DNA from 3 places in the Cupriavidus sp. 01L415 genome. Region 1 is predicted to be linked to each of the others. Evidence: predicted binding sites of a transcription regulator. Region 1 holds the regulator's gene; each other region holds the start of a gene.

Region 1 (3,274 bases):
TCCGCCAGAAGCGCGATGGCGTGGACGAGTACATCGACGGCTGGGGCGACCGCATCGAATACGACGGCAAGGCCGAGATCAACAAGCTGATCGGCCATGCCCGCGCGGCGCGCGTGGCCGGCACCGGCGCGAAGATCATCGACGAGATCCGCGGGGCCGTCATCACCTACGACAGCCGCAACGAGCTGTATACGGCCACCGGCGGCGACAACAATACGTCCACCGGCAATCCGTCCGGCCGCGTGCGCGCCGTGCTGTCGCCGCGTGCGGACCAGGCCAGCGGCCCTGCCGCCCCGCCCCTCGAACTGAAGCCGGCGCCCGCGCCCGCCAAGCCCTGAACGACACGCTGCCCGCAGCGTCACGCACTGCATGATTGCCTGAGATGAACGATACCGCCACGCTCGCCACCCCCGACGCTTCCGCCGTCCGCACCGACAGCAGCACCCTCGTCGTGCGCCACCTGAAGAAGCGCTACGGCTCGCGCACCGTGGTCAAGGACGTCTCGCTGGACGTGAAGAGCGGCGAGGTGGTCGGCCTGCTGGGCCCCAACGGCGCGGGCAAGACCACATCGTTCTACATGATCGTGGGCCTGGTGGCGCTGGACGAAGGCGACATCGTGCTGGACGACCAGCACATCAGCGGCCTGGCGATCCATGAGCGCGCGCGCATGGGCCTGTCATACCTGCCGCAGGAGGCGTCGGTCTTCCGCAAGCTCAACGTCGAGGAAAACATCCGCGCCGTGCTGGAGCTGCAGGTGGAAAACGGCAAGCCGCTATCCAAGGCGGAGCTGGACCGCCGCCTGGATGCGCTGCTGGACGACTTGCAGATTGCCCACCTGCGCAACAACCCGGCGCTGTCGCTGTCCGGCGGCGAGCGTCGCCGGGTGGAAATCGCGCGCGCGCTGGCCTCGTCGCCGCGCTTCATCCTGCTGGACGAGCCGTTCGCCGGCGTGGACCCGATTGCCGTGGGCGAAATCCAGCGCATCGTCAGCTTCCTCAAGGCGCGCAACATCGGCGTGCTGATCACGGACCACAACGTGCGGGAGACGCTGGGGATCTGCGACCACGCGTACATCATCAGCGAAGGCACCGTGCTGGCCGCCGGCATGCCCGAGGAAATCATCGCCAACGAGTCCGTGCGGCGCGTGTACCTGGGCGAGAATTTCCGCATGTGATGCCCCGGCCGCGCACCCCGCGCGGACCGCTCGCCGACAGTGGTTGGCGATCACGAAGCAAAAGCGATAGGCGATAGCAATTTCCGTTCCAACAACGGAAAGATGCGCATAGAATAGGTCGCTATGAAACCGTCGCTTCAGCTTCGCCTCTCCCAGCACCTTGCCCTGACTCCGCAGCTGCAGCAGTCCATCCGGCTGTTGCAACTCTCGACGCTGGAACTGCAGCAGGAAGTGGAGCAGGCGCTGACCGAGAACCCTCTGCTGGAACGCGAAAACGACTGGATCGAGAGCCCGCTGCGCGTGGCCGCGGACGGCTCTGTCAACCTCCAGAGCGCGCCCGCGCCGGCCCCTGCCGAGCAGCAGGGTGGCAACGGCGAGGACCGCGCGGAAGGCGCGTCCGGTGGCGACGAAGACAACTATAGCGACAACTCCGGCGAGGACTACGGCAACGACTGGAGCCTCGATGACTTTGCCCGCCGCCCCCAGGGCGACGAGGACGAAAAGACGCCGATGCAGTTGCGCGATGCCGAACCGACGCTGCGCGAATACCTGATGGAACAGCTTGCGCCGCTCAAGATTTCGACGCGCGACAAGGGCCTGGCCATCTTCCTGATCGAATCGCTGGACGACGACGGCTACCTGAGCGCGTCGCTCGAGGAAATCTGCACCGAACTCCCCGAGGAACTGGAGTTCGAGATCGACGAAGTCCACGCGATACTGACGCTGCTGCAGAGCTTCGACCCGCCCGGCGTGGGCGCGCGCAATGCCGCGGAATGCCTGGCCCTGCAATTGCGCCGACTGCAGCATCCGCAGCGTGAACTGGCGCTGTCCATCGTCAACCATCATCTGGAACTGCTGGCCGTCCGTGACTACACGCGACTCAAGAAAGCGCTGCAGGTGGACGAAATAGCATTGAAGGCAGCGCACGATCTGATTCGCTCGCTCGCGCCCTACCCCGGTCATGCATACAGCCGCCCGGAAGCGGACTTTGTCGTGCCCGATGTGTTCGTGCGCAAGACTGGTGGTGGATGGATCGCGCAGCTCAATCCCGACGTCATGCCACGCCTGCGCATCAACGACATGTATGCGCAGATTTTGCGCGGTGCAAAAGGGGAATCGGGCACTGCTGGGCTGCAACAAAAACTGCAGGAGGCGCGGTGGCTCATCAAGAACATCCAGCAGCGATTCGACACGATCCTGCGCGTGGCGCAGGCGATTGTGGAGCGTCAAAAGAACTTTTTCACGCACGGCGAAATCGCGATGCGCCCCTTGGTTTTGAGGGAGATTGCCGATACACTGGGTTTACATGAGTCAACCATTTCCCGGGTCACGACGAATAAATACATGGCCACGCCAATGGGTACTTTCGAACTGAAGTACTTCTTTGGCAGCCACGTCTCCACGGAGACGGGCGGCGCGGCCTCATCCACGGCAATCCGCGCGCTGATCAAGCAACTGATAGGAGCCGAAGACCCCAGGAATCCTCTTTCCGACAGCCGGATCGCCGAACTGCTTGGCGAGCAAGGCTTTGTGGTTGCACGCCGCACGGTGGCCAAATACCGCGAAGCGCTCAAGATCCCAGCAGTCAATCTCCGCAAGACTTTGTAGCCGAGCCGCAACCGCCTGCCTGGTGCGGCTCTTTCAGAAGGAGAAGCGCTATGAACTTCAAGATCAGTGGACACCACCTCGACATCACGCCGCCGCTGCGTGAGTATGTGGAAACGAAACTGGAGCGTATCGTCAGGCATTTCGATCAAGTCATTGGCGTTAGTGTGCTGCTATCGGTGGATAACCATAAGGAAAAGGACCGGCGTCAGTACGCGGAAATCAATCTGCATCTCAAGGGCAAGGACATCTTCGTTGAAGCACATCATGAAGACCTGTATGCGGCGATCGACGCTCTGGTCGACAAGCTCGACCGGCAAGTGATCCGCTACAAGGACCGCGTACAAGGCCACGATCGCGAAGCAGTCAAGTACCAGATGGCTGAAGCGCAACTACAGCAGCAATAGCCTTGCCGGCATCCCATTCGGGTTGCCTTGAAGAGGACTGAAAAGAAGAGATCAAGCCGCGCAATCAGCGCGGCTTTTTTGATGGACG
Region 2 (3,274 bases), on a different contig from region 1:
CCACGGTCAGCACATTGTCCGGCGTGTCGAGCGTCGTGGCGAACAGGCCAATCTCCTTGACCGTGCCGGTCACGCCGCCCACCGTCACGAAATCTCCCACCTTGAACGGCCGCAGCACGACCAGGAATGCCCCGGCCGCGAAATTCGACATCAGGCCGGACCAGGCCATGCCAATGGCCACGCCGGCCGCCGCGATCAATGCCGCGAACGTGGTGGTCTGGATGCCGAAATACCCGAGGATGCCAATCACCAGCACCACATTCAGCGTGACGGTGACGATCGATCCGACGTAGCGCAGCAGCGTAGGGTCGACCTTCTGCTTGGACAGTGAGTTCTGAACCAGCCTGACGACAAAGTGGATCAGCCAGCGGCCGACGACCCAGAACGCCAGCGCGGCAAGGATCTTGACGCCGAAGACGGTGGCATAGCCGACGACGAGGTCGCGGAAGCTCTGCAGCGAGTTGGAATCCATGGGGCACGCTCCTGTTTTGACGGGCAGGTAAAACCAGACAGCGGAGAAAGCGATGGTGCCAGGACAGCGGGAAACGCCTTGCCAAGCGTAGAGGCGAGCAAGGGCATTATTGGGCGCGCCGCAGAGAAAGTTCAAGTCAATAATTGTCAATACAAAGTAAAGCGGCCGGAACATGTCCGGCCGCCTTTGCTGACAAAAATGCGTGGATTGCGATTACCAGTTGGTTTCGCGCTCCGGCGTGGCGGAGATGCGGTGCAGGGTCAGGTCGGCACCATTGAATTCCGCCTCCGCATCCAGCCGGATGCCGACGAATTTCTTCAGCGTGCCATAGACGATCGTCCCACCGACCACCGCGATCACGATCCCCATGGCCGTGCCAATCAGCTGGGCGACCAGTGACACGCCACCGACGCCCCCCATCGCATGGGCGCCGAAGATGCCGGCGGCGATGCCGCCCCAGGCGCCACACAGGCCGTGCAGCGGCCACACACCAAGTACGTCATCGATATGCCATCGGTTCTGGGCCAGTGTAAACAGATGCACGAACAATACGCCGGCCACCGCGCCGGTAATCAGCGCCCCGAGAGGGTGCATCAGGTCGGAGCCGGCGCAAACGGCCACCAGGCCGGCCAGCGGGCCGTTATAGGCAAAGCCGGGGTCATTGCGGCCCGCCCACCACGCGGCCAGCGTGCCGCCCGCCATCGCCATCAGGGAATTGATCGCCACCAGACCACTGATCTTGTCGACGGTTTGGGCGCTCATGACATTGAAGCCGAACCAGCCCACCGCCAGCACCCAGGCGCCGAGCGCCAAGAAAGGGATGTTCGAGGGCGGGTGGGCGCTGATGCGGCCGTCCTTCTGGTAGCGGCCCCGGCGAGCGCCCAGCAACAGCACTGCGGGCAGGGCGATCCAGCCTCCCACGGCGTGAACGACCACGGATCCCGCGAAGTCGTGGAAGGGAGCCCCGGCCACCGAGGCGATCCAGTCCTGGATGCCAAAGCGGTTGTTCCACGCGATGCCTTCGAAGAACGGGTAGACCAGCCCGACCAGCACGAAAGTGGCAGCCAATTGCGGATTGAAGCGGGATCGCTCGGCGATGCCTCCCGAGATAATGGCGGGGATGGCAGCGGCAAATGTGGCGAGGAAGAAGAACTTCACCAATTCGTATCCGCTCTTTTGCGCCAATACATCCGCGCCGGACATGAACTGGACACCGTACGCGACGGTATAACCGACAAAAAAGTACGCAATGGTTGAAACGGCAAAATCGACAAGGATTTTGACGAGGGCATTGACCTGATTCTTTTTTCGGACGGTGCCGAGTTCCAGGAATGCAAAGCCTGCATGCATGGCAAGCACCATGATTGCGCCAAGCAGGATGAACATCGCATCCGTGCCAGTCTTCCAGTTATCCATTGCCACCCCAATGCTCAAAATGGGAGCATGGGTATGCAAAAAGCGTTCCAGAACGGGGCGGAAAATCGAGGTGGCCGGCGCAATCCCGGTGCGAAATGCACTCGTATGGGGTATCTCGCGTCAACTCCGCCTAATCGGGCCTCAAGGCTGCGGTGGCGGATCGATGCTTTTGGTGCACGGGTGACACTTTTCGAGGTGAGCTGGCATCGTCAGCGATGGGATATCTGGCAGCCAGCTGCCTTTCCATGCGCCAAAACGACGCATGAGCCGACCGCTTCATGTGCCGAAACGGTGCGTTGCACCGAAATCGAGCAACGCCGGGCAGCGGGCCTGCCCGCGATGCCGGTCATGGCCGCCCGGAATTCCCGCCAAAAGTGCGTAATACGACAGTTTAATGATGTGCGCCGTCCGATACGTAAACGGTCAGAAAAGTGACGGTGCCATCCGTGGAAAAGAGGGGTAAAACCCCCGCTAAGTCTTGCCAGGGAAGGATTTCCGGCAGTTTTCGTTGCGTCGGTGCCACTGGGGATTGCCCAACGCGCGAAGGGCAGATTAGACTGCGCCGATCGGACTTTTGCCACCTGGCAAAAGTCCGGTGACGACGACCAACAAGGGAAATCAGCCATGAATAAAGGTGAACTGGTATCAGCCATCGCCGCGGAAGCAGAACTCAGTAACGCCGCCGCCGAGCGCGCGCTGAACGCTGCGCTGGACAGCATCAAGAAGGCAGTGGCCAAGGGGGATTCGGTCACGCTGGTAGGCTTTGGTAGCTTCAGCTCGGGCAAGCGTGCTGCCCGTACCGGCCGCAATCCGCGCACCGGCGAAACGATCAAGATCCCGGCCGCCAAGACGGTGAAGTTCTCCGCCGGCCAGGGCTTCAAGGACGCCGTGAACAAGAAGAAGTAAGCGCATCGCGTCTGCGAAGTAGAGAAAGCGGCCTCCCGGGCCGCTTTTCTTTTGCCCGTCAAATCCAGGCCGTCCCATTTTGGGATTTTGCCGCGCGGCAGAACCGCCGTGAATCTTTCATCGCAACGCCTGCCGGGTTACACTGCCCGCGCCTTAGGCTCGATTCTGGATTTTCTGCGATGAACGATTTATCCCACCAGCTTTCCATGACCGTGCTGATGACGCCGGACATGGCCAATTTCTCCGGCAATGTGCACGGGGGCACCATTCTCAAATATCTGGATATGGTGGCCTATGCCTGCGCCAGCCGCTATGCCGGCCGTTATGTCGTCACGCTGTCCGTCGACCAGGTGGTGTTCCGACAGCCGATTCATGTGGGCGAACTGGTGACATTCCTCGCGGCCGTCAACTACACGGGACGCAGCTCGATGGAAATCGGCATCAAGGTGGTAACGGAAAACATCCGCAGCAAGGTCGTGC
Region 3 (3,274 bases), 790 kb from region 1:
GCTGGCAGGCACGGCCTGGTCTGTGGGGCCGGTGAACTTGTCGATCATGTGAAGCACTCCATCCGCGGTGATTGTTGCCGCCGACTCGTGCGGTGGGCCGGGTTCCTATACAATGCAGCCTTCAAATTTGTTGGCGCAGCGCTTTTTGCTGCCAATGCGCATGCCCGGATCCTGATCCGGTGCCTTGTGCGGCAACTTGGCGACGCCCCTCGTTCTTCTACAATTCGTTGTGTTGTTCGGCCGGATCGGGGCTTGTCCGCGCGCATTCGCCATTGTCTGGCGATCGTTGCCGCGCGCCGCCCCCGCCCTGCCGCCTGGAGAGATTCATGCATCCGATGCTCAATATCGCCGTCAAGGCGGCCCGCAAGGCGGGTTCCATCATCAACCGTGCGTCCATCGACGTCGATCTGGTGCGCGTTTCGCGCAAACAACACAACGATTTCGTGACCGAAGTCGATCGTGCAGCGGAAGCGGCGATCATCGAGATCATCCGCACCGCCTACCCCGAGCACGCCATTCTAGCGGAAGAGTCCGGCCAGTCCTGGACCGAGGACGATGCCGAGCACGAGTACACCTGGGTCATCGACCCGCTCGACGGCACCACCAATTTCATCCACGGTTTTCCCCAGTACGCGGTTTCCATCGCCCAGTTGCACAAGGGCGTGCCGGCGCAAGCCGTGGTCTACGACCCCACCCGTGACGAACTGTTCACCGCCAGCAAGGGCGCCGGCGCGTTCCTGAACAACCGCCGTATCCGCGTGACCCGCCGCGACAAGCTGGCCGATTGCCTGATCGGCACCGGCTTCCCGTTCCGCGACCTGGAGGGCGTGGAGGAATACCTGGAAATGTTTGCGCTGATGACGCGCAGCTGTGCAGGCCTGCGCCGTCCGGGCGCCGCCGCGCTGGACTTGGCCTACGTAGCCTGCGGCCGCCTGGATGGTTTCTTCGAACGCGGCCTGAAGCCGTGGGACATGGGCGCCGGCATGCTGCTGATCACCGAGGCCGGCGGCCTGGTCGGCAACTACGCTGGCGAGGCCCGCCAGATGGAGCAAGGCGAAGTGCTGGCGGGCAATCCGAAGGCCTTCGCGCAGATGGTGCGCCTGCTGTCGCCCTACTCGCTCGACAACACCAAGCCGGCCACCAGGATCTGATAATCGGATCGCTGGCACACCCGCCAGCCAGCCACGCGAAACAGGCGCCATTGGCGCCTGTTTTCATTGGCGAGAGCCATTTCTACAAGCTCCGCGCCTGCACGCGCCGTTCATTGTGCGTCTTAGCTGCCGGTGTCGAGCGTGCAGCCTTGCGGCAGCAACGATGGCTTGAAATCGGCGCTACCACCTCGTACCGCGCACGTCCAGTCGCCAGTGGCCCGGCGCCCCACCGTTATCCGCGTACCGGTGACGGCCGGATGCACGTCGCCATTCAGCAGGACAACGATAGCGCCCGACCCGTCGGCGTTGAACGTAAACGTATTCGGCGTGCTGGTCAGCGACGACCGTATATAGCCCAGCGTACCCGCGGGATCCGGAAACGCGAACACCCCGTTGTGCATGCGCTCTTCCACCGGAATCTTGTACGCCGAGGCCTCCCAGAGCGCCCGCGAGATCTGCGACTTGACCACGTAGTCCTGATACTGCGGGATGGCCAGCGCCGCCAGGATGCCAATGATCGCCACCACGATCATCACCTCGATCAGCGTAAAGCCCGCGCGCAGCGCGCGTTGCAGTTCCGTCCGTCTTGTTGTCATCGGCGCCCCGTTTTGTTGTATCGCACCTGCCGGTGCCTCTCCTGCGCTCCCCCCTCTCCTATCCAAATGACGTGCCAGCCCAAAAACGGCACGGAAGTGCCAATAAGTGACATTTTTTGGTCGATTCGTCACTTCGGCAGTGGCCCGGCTGACAAAGTTGCAGCCACGGGACCCGGGCACTGACAAATCTCGTCGCTTCTGCGCTTTCACTTTGAGAATCGGGCACCGGACGAGATCCGGCCAAGGGCCGTACAGTCGGCCCATACTCGACGTGCCTCGATGAGATGTATCCGAGCGAAAATTGAGAACGTAGCGCAGGAGGACGGCCAGGCTGGCAGTAAAATGCCGCTTTGCGCCGCGGCGGGGTGACACACCCCGCTGGCGGCAACCGATATACCGGCGGCCCGGGCAGCGGCCGCCCGAGAGGAATGCATGTCCGTAGAAGCCCTTTCCACCCAAGGCGACCCCACCGACGCCACCCATGACGACAGCGCAGCCGCGGCCGCCCATGACGTGACGGACGCGCCGCAACCTGCGCCCAAGGGCTCCGATACCCGGCGCGGCGCGCCGGAGAAGCACACGCCCATGATGCAGCAGTACCTTCGCATCAAGGCCGATCACCCCGACACGCTGTTGTTCTACCGGATGGGTGACTTCTACGAACTGTTCCACGACGACGCGGAAAAAGCGGCAAGGTTGCTCGACATCACGCTGACCTCGCGCGGGCAGTCGGGCGGCGTGCCGATCCGCATGGCCGGCATTCCGTTTCATTCGGTGGACCAGTACCTCGCCAAGCTGGTCAAGCTCGGCGAGTCCGTGGCGATCTGCGAACAGATCGGCGATCCGGCGACCAGCAAGGGGCCGGTCGAGCGCAAGGTCGTACGCATCGTCACGCCCGGCACGTTGACCGACGCCGCGCTGCTGCCAGACAAGGTCGACACCTTCCTGATGGCCGTACACCAGCAGACCACGCGCGGCGGCGTCAGCAAGACCGGCCTGGCCTGGCTCAACCTGGCCAGCGGCGAACTGCGGCTGATGGAGTGCGAAGCCGCCCAGCTGGGCCGTGAACTCGAACGGATCCGGCCCGCCGAATTGCTGCATGCGGACGGCATCGACCTGCCCGCGCTGGCTTGCGCACGCACGCGACTGCCGGAGTGGCATTTCGACCAGGACGCCGGCACGCGCCGCCTGCGCGAACAGATCGGCGTGGCCAGCCTGGAGCCCTTCGGCTGCGCGGGGCTGGGCGCCGCGCTCGGCGCGGCGGGTGCGCTGCTGAACTATGCCGCTTCCACACAGGGCCAGTCCCTGCGGCACGTGCAGGGCGTTACGGTGGAGCGCGAGTCTGAATTCGTCGGGCTCGACTCGGCCACGCGCCGCAACCTGGAGCTGACCGAAACGCTGCGCGGCGGCGAATCGCCCACGCTGTTCTCGCTACTCGACACCTGCGCCACGGCAATGGGTAGCCGCGCGCTGCGTCACTGGCTCCATCACCCGCTGCGCGACCCCGCGCTGCCGCAGGCACGCCAG

Evidence for each region. Region 1 encodes sigma-54, which starts transcription at its own class of promoters, with help from an activator protein. Its sites were predicted from a motif close to TGGCANGNAANCTGCTTT; they were not measured.
Region 2: the regulator sigma-54 is predicted to act here: its motif matches at 1,921-1,938, upstream of AC1DOX_RS17865 (ammonium transporter).
Region 3: the regulator sigma-54 is predicted to act here: its motif matches at 1,807-1,824, upstream of AC1DOX_RS03960 (pilin).

What each region holds. Positions count from the first base shown of each region.
Region 1 is NZ_JBFTSP010000001.1:67,197-70,470, forward strand. Features, by position in the region: gene lptA (lipopolysaccharide transport periplasmic protein LptA) at 1-338, shown strand, start outside; gene lptB (LPS export ABC transporter ATP-binding protein) at 383-1,174, shown strand; gene AC1DOX_RS00275 (RNA polymerase factor sigma-54) at 1,298-2,782, shown strand; gene hpf (ribosome hibernation-promoting factor, HPF/YfiA family) at 2,833-3,186, shown strand.
Region 2 is NZ_JBFTSP010000011.1:136,195-139,468, reverse strand. Features, by position in the region: gene AC1DOX_RS17870 (mechanosensitive ion channel family protein) at 1-472, opposite strand, end outside; gene AC1DOX_RS17865 (ammonium transporter) at 686-1,888, opposite strand; gene AC1DOX_RS17860 (HU family DNA-binding protein) at 2,513-2,794, shown strand; gene AC1DOX_RS17855 (acyl-CoA thioesterase) at 2,974-3,274, shown strand, end outside.
Region 3 is NZ_JBFTSP010000001.1:858,514-861,787, forward strand. Features, by position in the region: gene AC1DOX_RS03950 (RNA methyltransferase) at 1-48, opposite strand, end outside; gene AC1DOX_RS03955 (inositol monophosphatase family protein) at 327-1,151, shown strand; gene AC1DOX_RS03960 (pilin) at 1,274-1,747, opposite strand; gene mutS (DNA mismatch repair protein MutS) at 2,333-3,274, shown strand, end outside.